DNA from 2 places in the Dorea sp. 210702-DFI.3.17 genome. Region 2 is predicted to be linked to the other one. Evidence: riboswitches for the same ligand, from Rfam matches in the RefSeq annotation. Region 2 holds a riboswitch; the other holds the start of a gene.
What was found. Region 2 has a riboswitch for cobalamin ahead of LI149_RS05105 (uroporphyrinogen decarboxylase family protein). Riboswitches for the same ligand answer to the same signal wherever they lie in the genome.
Positions count from the first base shown of each region.

Region 1 (4,416 bases), on a different contig from region 2:
ATAGAAAAGCAGAACATATCTGTGGAATTATAGATTGTTGAGGCATTCTTGAATTTTAGAAAATGAAAACATATCAATGGTATGAGAATAAGAAAATGGAGAGTGGAACAAAACCACTCTCCATTTCTATATGCAAAGAAACTAAAAACTAATTTAAATATGTAACAAGATCATCCTGTCTCTTAGCAGCCTCGCGCTCTTCATCAGGATATCCCATTCCTACCATTCCGACAACCTGCATGTCTTTGTCAATTCCAAGACCTTCCAGGTAATCAGCAACTTCTGCTTTGTCTCCACAGTATTTTAACTGGTTGATCCAGCATGCACCAAGTCCAAGTGAGTGTGCTGCAAGAAGCATATTTTCAATCGCGCATGAGCAGTCGCTGACTCCGTTGACAGCTTCTTTCTCACATGCAACAAGTACAATTGTCTTTGCTCCGTACAATGTGTAAGCAGGGTTCTCCATTCCCTTTGCTACAACATCCTGAAGACTCTTGATAGAATCTGCATTCTGCATTACATAGAATCGGTATGTCTGTAAGTTCTTGCCGCTTGGAGCGTAAGTTCCTGCTTTGACAATCTCATCTACGAGATCCTTTGGAACGTCCTGCTCTTTGAATTTACGAATAGATCTTCGAGTATAAATGTTATTCAATACTTCGTTCATGATTACCTCTCCTTTTAAAATAATTAACCTTTTTATCTAAAGTACAGTATAATATTAAAAACAAGAAAAATCATTGTCTATTTTAGATAAAAATACGAAAAATAATTTGTAAATATAGACAAAATGGGTAGATATGTACATTGTTAAGAAATGAACAAAATGTTATACTAGTAATATTAAGGATTGAAGAAGTGCATAGCACAAAAAAATCCGTGGGTAGCGAAAAAATGAATCATGCATCAGTCCGCAAAGGCGCGGGGGAGGAAGAGAAAATGTCAGATTTGAAATTTACTTGTACTGGTTGTCGCAATGGCTGTGTGATTACAGTCTGTTATAATGAGGAAGGTTATCCAGATGTGAAAGGCAATGGCTGTATGCGCGGCGTATTGTATGCAAATGACAAAGTAAGAGCAATGGATGAGAAAGAGACGGACAAGTAAGATGTTAAAATCATATGTTGCATTTGACATAGAGACGACTGGACTTAGCCCGGAGCACAATGAGATTATTGAGATTGGTGCATTGAAAGTACGGGAAGGAAAAGTTGTTGACCGTTTTATTCGTTTTATTGAACCGGAGGCCGGGATACCTCCGATGATTACGCAACTGACCGGAATTACAAATGATATGGTAGAAGGAGCAGGGAACTGCGGCGAAGTATTGCCGGAGTTCCTTGAATTCTGCGAACAGGATACGCTGATCGGACATAATGTGCAGTTCGACTTCAGCTTTGTGAAGACAAAAGCAAAAGAACTTGGTTACACTTATGATCATATGGGAATTGATACACTTAAGATTGCCAAAGTTGTTCACGCAGACCTTCCATCCAGAAAGCTTGGCGCACTCTGCGAATACTATCATATCGAAAATGTGGCGGCGCACCGGGCATATCATGATGCTCTGGCAACCGCAAAACTGTATCAGTCTATGGCGCATTTTTATGAGGAAAAGGAACCGAAGGTTTTTAAACCACAGCCCTTGGCATATAAGGTGAAGAAAAAAGAACCGATAACCGCAAAACAGATCGCATTTCTCACAAGGCTTATGCAACAGAAGAATATTTCTATAGAAATGGACATACATACACTGACAAAGAGTGAGGCTTCCAGAGAAATCGACCGGATTTTATCCCGGCCGTAATGGAAGTGAGAAACCAATATGGAATACAGTCTGACAGGCTGATGTATTGACAGTAATTATCAGATGTGTTAGATTGTAAAAGTAATAGTTAAAGATACAAAAGAATAAAAAATGTGTGAGGTGTCAGTCAGAGAAAGATATTATAAAAAGTTATTTATCTGGCTGATGAAAAGGGAAACAGGTGTGAATCCTGTACGAACTCGTCACCGTATTTTGCGAGCTTTGAATCCTACATGCCACTGGGAGACCGGGAAGGCTGATTTTAGAGCGCCTGAGCAATAAGCCGGGATACCTGCCTTTCACAGTACAGGAACATATTTGTTCAGGCCACGAGGAACTGGCAGTACGAAATACATAGAAAGGCTATTTGACGGAAGGAAGATAATTTCGTCAATAGTTTGTTTTGCGTACTCTCTGTTCATTTTTTAATGGCAGGGATTTTTTATTATATGAATTTCTATGTAATAAGAAACCTCCGGAAAAATTATTTTGTATCTTAGAAAAAAATGGAGGATGGAAAGATGAAGAAAAAATTGGTAGTCGTATTACTTACTGCAGCTATGAGTATGTCTCTGCTTGCAGGATGTGGAGGAAATTCAGGAAGTTCTGACGCAAAGAGTGATGCAAAGACAGAGGATACGAAGGAGGACAGCGATCAGGTGGCAGCAGACAAGGTGGCAAAACTGATTGATGATATCTATGTTCAGGAGAGAACTGACAAGACAGATGAACAGTGCAAAGAAGCTAAGGAAGCCTGGGACGCATTAACAGATGCCCAAAAAGAATTAGTAGAAGGTGAAAACGCAGATCCTGATTACTTCGGAAGAGATACAGGTGACGCTTCGAAAGATGATCCGTTAAATCAGGACGAGATTGGTGAGAATGAACTTCTTGTTGTAAGTTTTGGTACATCATTCAATGACAGCCGTACAAAAGATATCGGTGGAATTGAGAAAGCACTTCAGGCTGCTAATCCAGACTGGTCAGTAAGAAGAGCATTTACAGCTCAGATCATCATCAATCACGTACAGGCCCGTGATGATGAGAAGATCGACAACATGGAGCAGGCGCTGGAGCGTGCAGTAGACAATGGAGTTAAAAACCTTGTTGTTCAGCCGACACATCTGATGCATGGCGCAGAGTATGATGAGTTATCAGAGACAGTGGAAAAATATAAAGATAAATTTGAATCTGTAAAGATTGCTGAGCCTCTTCTCGGCGAAGTTGGAGCAGATGCAACAGTTATCAATGCAGACAAAGAAGCAGTTGCAAAAGCAATCACAGACGAAGCAGTTAAGACAGCAAACTATGACAGCATTGATGCAGCAGCCGAAGATGGAACCGCATTTGTATTCATGGGACATGGAACTTCACACGTTGCAAATGTAAGTTATGATCAGATGCAGACACAGATTGAGCAGCTTGGATATAAGAATGTATTTATCGGAACTGTAGAAGGTGAGCCGGAAGATACAGAGTGTCAGGCAGTCATTGAGAAAATCAAAGAGGCCGGATATAAGAAAGTAATCCTTCGTCCACTGATGGTTGTTGCAGGAGATCATGCGAACAATGATATGGCAGGAGACGATGATGATTCATGGAAGAGCCAGTTTGAAGCGTCAAAAGCATTTGACAGTGTAGAATCACAGATTGCAGGTCTTGGAGAGATTGATGCAATTCAGCAGATTTATGTAGCACATACAAAAGCTGCAATTGAAGCTAAATAGTTGACAGGTCAGATTTTCAGAGTACAATTATAAAGAAAAATAATTAGAAAAGAGAGAATGGACATGTTAAAAAAGAAATTATTAGTTTTATTACTTTCCGCCAGTATGGCAATGACAATGCTTGCCGGATGCGGAAGTAATACGGATAAGAAAGATGACACAAAAACAGAAGCTTCCAAAGATGATGCGTCAGAAGCAAAGACTGACAGCAAAGATGCGAAGGAGCCTGAGCTGGAAGATGGAACTTATAAGGTAGATTTTAATACAGACAGCGGTATGTTCCACGAGAATCCGGACTATAATGACGGAAAAGCAACGCTGACTGTTAAAGATGGTAAGATGACAGTACATATTACATTGAATTCTAAAAATATCGTACAGTTATTCTTAGGCTCAGCAGAAGATGCACAGAAAGACGGGGCAGATCTGATTGATCCGTCAGAGACAACAGAGATTACTTATTCTGATGGTTCCGCGCCAAAGGAAGTATATTCCTTTGACGTACCGGTACCGACACTGGACGATGAATTTGATCTGGCATTGATTGGAACAAAGGGTAAATGGTATGACCATAAAGTCAGTGTGTCCAATCCGGAATTGGTACAGTAATAATCTTTATTTTGTAACAAAATGTGAAATGAATAGTATGTAATTGGAAACCTCTATCATGCAATAAAAAGAAAGCGTGATAGAGGTTTCTGTATTTTATCAGAACTTTATATGAAAAATTATCGTAATGCAACTGGAAAATGCATCCTTTTCCCAGGGTGTAATTTTCCTTCTTTTTATCCAAAGACAATGAAGAAGCTTGTGAAACTTCTGAAAGAACACGGAATCGGAGTTGCCTATGACTGTTGTGGAAAGCCGATTGCGGAGCTTGGA
Region 1 is NZ_JAJCNB010000015.1:28,192-32,607, forward strand. Features, by position in the region: gene LI149_RS08920 (dicarboxylate/amino acid:cation symporter) at 1-33, shown strand, start outside; gene LI149_RS08925 (nitroreductase) at 149-667, opposite strand; gene LI149_RS08930 (hypothetical protein) at 940-1,107, shown strand; gene LI149_RS08935 (PolC-type DNA polymerase III) at 1,109-1,807, shown strand; cobalamin riboswitch at 1,909-2,122, shown strand; gene LI149_RS08940 (sirohydrochlorin cobaltochelatase) at 2,329-3,534, shown strand; gene LI149_RS08945 (hypothetical protein) at 3,598-4,143, shown strand; gene LI149_RS08950 (heterodisulfide reductase-related iron-sulfur binding cluster) at 4,255-4,416, shown strand, end outside.
Region 1: linked by a shared signal. The riboswitch ahead of LI149_RS08940 (sirohydrochlorin cobaltochelatase) and the one ahead of LI149_RS05105 (uroporphyrinogen decarboxylase family protein) in region 2 are both predicted to bind cobalamin.

Region 2 (4,416 bases):
TCCATACATTTCATAAACATATCATTCAGATCATTACACCCCTGAATCAAACGTGGATTTTTCTCCGGTCCAATCAGAATAATCGCAAATCCGAACAATACTGACATCACAATTACCTGAAGCATATTGGACTCAGACATCGGTGCAATAAAATTGGATGGGAAAATATTCACAATTGTATCCATAAATGATACCGACTCTGCTGCTTCATAAGTCAAGTCTGTTGTTGCAACGACCGGGAACATTCCTTTGAACAGATTTCCTCCAATCAATCCAAATGTGATTGCAAATGCGGTTGTACACATATAGTATACAACGGTCTTCAAACCAATTGCTCCTACTTTTTTAATATCCTGCATGGAGATAATCCCACACATAATGGAGAATAATACGATTGGAACTACGATGAACTTTACAAGGTTCAGGAAAATTGTTCCAAACGGCTTAATGTAACTCTCTGCAAATTCTGCATGACTCTGCATCAGAAGTCCTACTACAATTGCAAGAATCAATGCGATAAAAATCTGCATTGCCAAAGACATTTTTTTCTTTTGTTTCATGATTTTAACCTCTCTTTACTTGATTTTATTTCCCCGTTATATTTTACCCCAAAAAAGCACTGTCATAAGACAATGCCTTTTCTCTGTTATAAAATTATATCATACCTTATTCTGATTCATCAACCAGTTTTTTGCAAGTTCATGTGGAAAATTATGCATTTTCGATATCTTTTTTGCTTCAAAATATCATTTTTGCATATTTTAATCTTCCAGAATGCCTCTCGGAAGCTTTCCTAACTGCGCACCACGACCGTATTTTCTTGCCGCATAGATGAATGCCTCAACATTTCTCTTCGGTGTACCAATCGGGAGCTGACATCCTGTATTCAAAATGTAACCTTTGGGATTATCTCCACATTTTCTCAAGCAGTCTTTACATGCCTCAATGACATCATCAATCGATCCATCTTTCATCACTTCGATCGGCGGAACATTTCCGGCAAAGCGCATCCGGTCCCCCACCTCACGCTTAGCAACCTCCAAATCCTCGCAATTATCGATACTGAATGAAAATAGACCTGCATCTGCAAGATCACTCCAAATAGGGCTTGTCTTACCACAAATATGAGCTCCCGGTCTTGATCCCATAATTTTCTCTGTTCCATCAATCAGTTTTTTAATATAAGGAAGCGAAAATTCATCAAATTGCTTCTTACTAATTACATCCATACAAGTTACCGGATCAGAAAAATTGGTTCCAACTGATCCGAACTCATGATAAAATGCTTCAAACCATTTTAAAGAACAGACAACTGTTAAATCAAGCAATTTGTGAAGCATTTCCGGATTCTTTCTCGTGTCGCGAAGAACCTTTTCAACTGGCCTGACTGCTATAGCTGTTGAAATCGGACCTGCCACACTCGTTGTCATACTAACATCCGGGAAACGTTCTTTCAATCTCTTGGCATTTTCCAAAATCGGTGCAAGAACTGGATTTTTATAAGGATCTGTCACTTCCAATTTGTCGAAATCCGCATAATCCTGCAACACATGATGTTCAATATAATCAATTCCATGTTCAGGAACCCCTAACTTTGAACCAAGCGCAACGCCAATTGTGCGAAGACCTAATCCAACATTAAAGCTATCCAGACCAAATTCTTCTTTTCTTCGTCTGATTACTTCGCTTTTCACTTCAAAGTCTTTCGCAAATTGTGATGTTGTAAATCCAAAAATATCTGCCATAGCCGGATCAGGCGCCTGTAACGTATACGGGATATGATCTACCTCTTTTCCCTCGTTGTAGGCCTTGATACGCTCTGCTGCAGTCATCTCAACCTTCTGCTCACCCATTAATTTCTTTAATTCCGTATAATCCATAACTTCCTCCCTTATTATATTAAAAAAGGCAGAGTAAAAACAGCGTAACCGCTGTTCTTCCCCTACCGGAATCCCATACATATACATAGCAGGTCTCCTGACTTTGCATCATCCTTTGATCATATCTTCCCCTTGCATCTTAGCCAGAGTGATTTTCCAGACCATCGTCCGCTTCACAGTAGAATAGGCTGTTCCAGATTCTCACTGGATTCCCTTTTCAATGAATTATAATCATCACTATGCACTCTACATAATTAATTTTAACCCATTCTACTCTCGCCAGCAAATAGCTTGTTTCCATATATGCGCTTTATTATTATTGTAATCTATAAGGAATTTTTAGTTTTATATTATAGAATCAACCCACATCTGTTCAAGAATGCCTCGGCATTCTTGATGCGAGGTGCGCGTCATGCAACTGCATGACATACTTCTACTGCTCACCTCTGCAAGTCTACACTCCGTTTCGGTCGGCGCAAAACCATTGTCCACCGGACAATGTGCGCCCTGCCGGAGGTCATATCAGCTGGGGGATTGACTCCCACCACTAATACCAGCTTGTTTTTCAGTGGCGTCCCTATAGAGGTGGGAATCATCTCCCAGCTGATAATATTCAACACGGCTGATTATAACTCTGTAATACCTCTTGGCATATAACCTTTTCTTGCACCACGTCCATACTTTGCAGCTGCATTCATAAATGCAATCATGTTTTCCTTCGTCGTATCTACCGGAGTGGTACATCCAGGACAGAGATTATATCCTCTCGGATTGTCTCCAGCTTCAATAATACATTTCTTAATTGCCTGGTCAATTTCTTCAAATGTTCCATTTTTCAATACATCTACAGGTGGCACATTTCCACTGATTGCAACCTTATCGCCATAGTATTCCTTCAATTCCTGAATACTCTCACAGTTATCTACCCAAAATCCACTGATTCCTGTACCAATAACTTCTTCCCATCGATCCCTGGTATGTCCACAGATATGAATTCCAGTTGAACCCTGAAATTTATTCATACGCTCTACTGCCTGTTTGATATAAGGGACAAAAAATTCTTTAAACTGTCGTTTACTAAGTAAATCTCTGGAGCCCATTGGTTCAGAAAGTGTAAACCCAATTCCTAGTTTACGATGAAGATCTTCACAACATTTTACAACACAGTCTGTACTATACTGCAATAATTTGTGGACCTGTTCTTTATGTTTGACCGTACCCTTTAAGAATGTTTCAGTTCCAATCAAACTTGCAGCTGTTGTAAATGGTCCTGCAAGTCCACTACCAATTCCGCGTTCTTTTCCATATTTTTCCTGAAGTCTTTCAAATGCTTCTATTATGATAGGAAATCTTCCATCTTTTTCAACATTAATAAGCTCCATATGATCCAGGTCATCAAAGGTTTCCAGTGCCGGCTTTTCAATATAAGACACGCTGTGCTCCGGATACTCGAGCTTTGTTCCGAGTGCTTCTACCAGCGTCCGAAGTCCCAGTCCCATCCCCATATTATCCGCCTGAAAATCTTCTGCCAGATGGCTTTCTACTTCCACCATGGCATCTGCTGAAAAATAATAATCACGAATGGAAATCCCATATAACGGAGGAGCTGTCTCTCCTGCACTTAAAGACGTCGGAATACGGTCCACCTCTTCTCCTCTTGCGTAAGCTATCTTCCTCTCTTTTGGCGTCATCTCAAGTTTTACTAATTCCATCTTTTCTTACCTCTTTCTTCTAACAGAACAACATAGAAAATGGTACTGTTACAATTGATACAATCGTTGTCATAGCAAATATTTCTGCTGCATATACGGAGTCTTTTTCATAGCGAAGTGCAAATAAGCTTCCCGTCACTCCTGCCGGACACGCTGTTGCCAGTATCACAATAGTCTTTACGAGCTGTGAAACTGGAATAAAATAAAAGACTCCTACCAATGCAAATGGCATTACAATCAGCTTTACAAAGCTTAAGCAATATAATCTGTAATGACAAAATACTTGTTTCAAATCTGCCTGAGCAATATTGATTCCTGCTACCATCATCGCCATAGGTGTGTTCATGTTTGCAATCATTTCCATTGGTTCTTCAACAATCTGAGGAACACGGATTTGTGCAACAAAGCAGATAATACCAAGGATAATAGAAATAATTGTCGGTGATGTAAATACTTTTTTCAAAGATTTGATATCACTTTTTCCAGACATTACAATTACGCCATGTGACCAGAGCAGGAAATTCGCCATAGCTACATAGGCAGTCATATAAAAAACTCCTTCTGCCCCAAAAATCCCCTGTGCCATCGGTATTCCGATAAATCCACAATTAGAATACATCAATGCAACTAATTCCACAACTGCATAATCTTTATCCAATTTTCGGACGACCCATTTGCAGATACACCAGATCAGAAAAAAAGCAATAGCTGATAACAGAACCGATATCATCAGCCCTGTTACCAGCTCTTTTGAAAAGTCTTTCTGAAATGATGTAAAGAGCAGGACTGGTGTGAATAAACTCAGCACCAGTTCTGATAATTTC
Region 2 is NZ_JAJCNB010000005.1:14,781-19,196, reverse strand. Features, by position in the region: gene LI149_RS05110 (dicarboxylate/amino acid:cation symporter) at 1-560, opposite strand, end outside; gene LI149_RS05105 (uroporphyrinogen decarboxylase family protein) at 762-1,880, opposite strand; cobalamin riboswitch at 1,950-2,137, opposite strand; gene LI149_RS05100 (uroporphyrinogen decarboxylase family protein) at 2,507-3,592, opposite strand; gene LI149_RS05095 (AEC family transporter) at 3,612-4,416, opposite strand, start outside.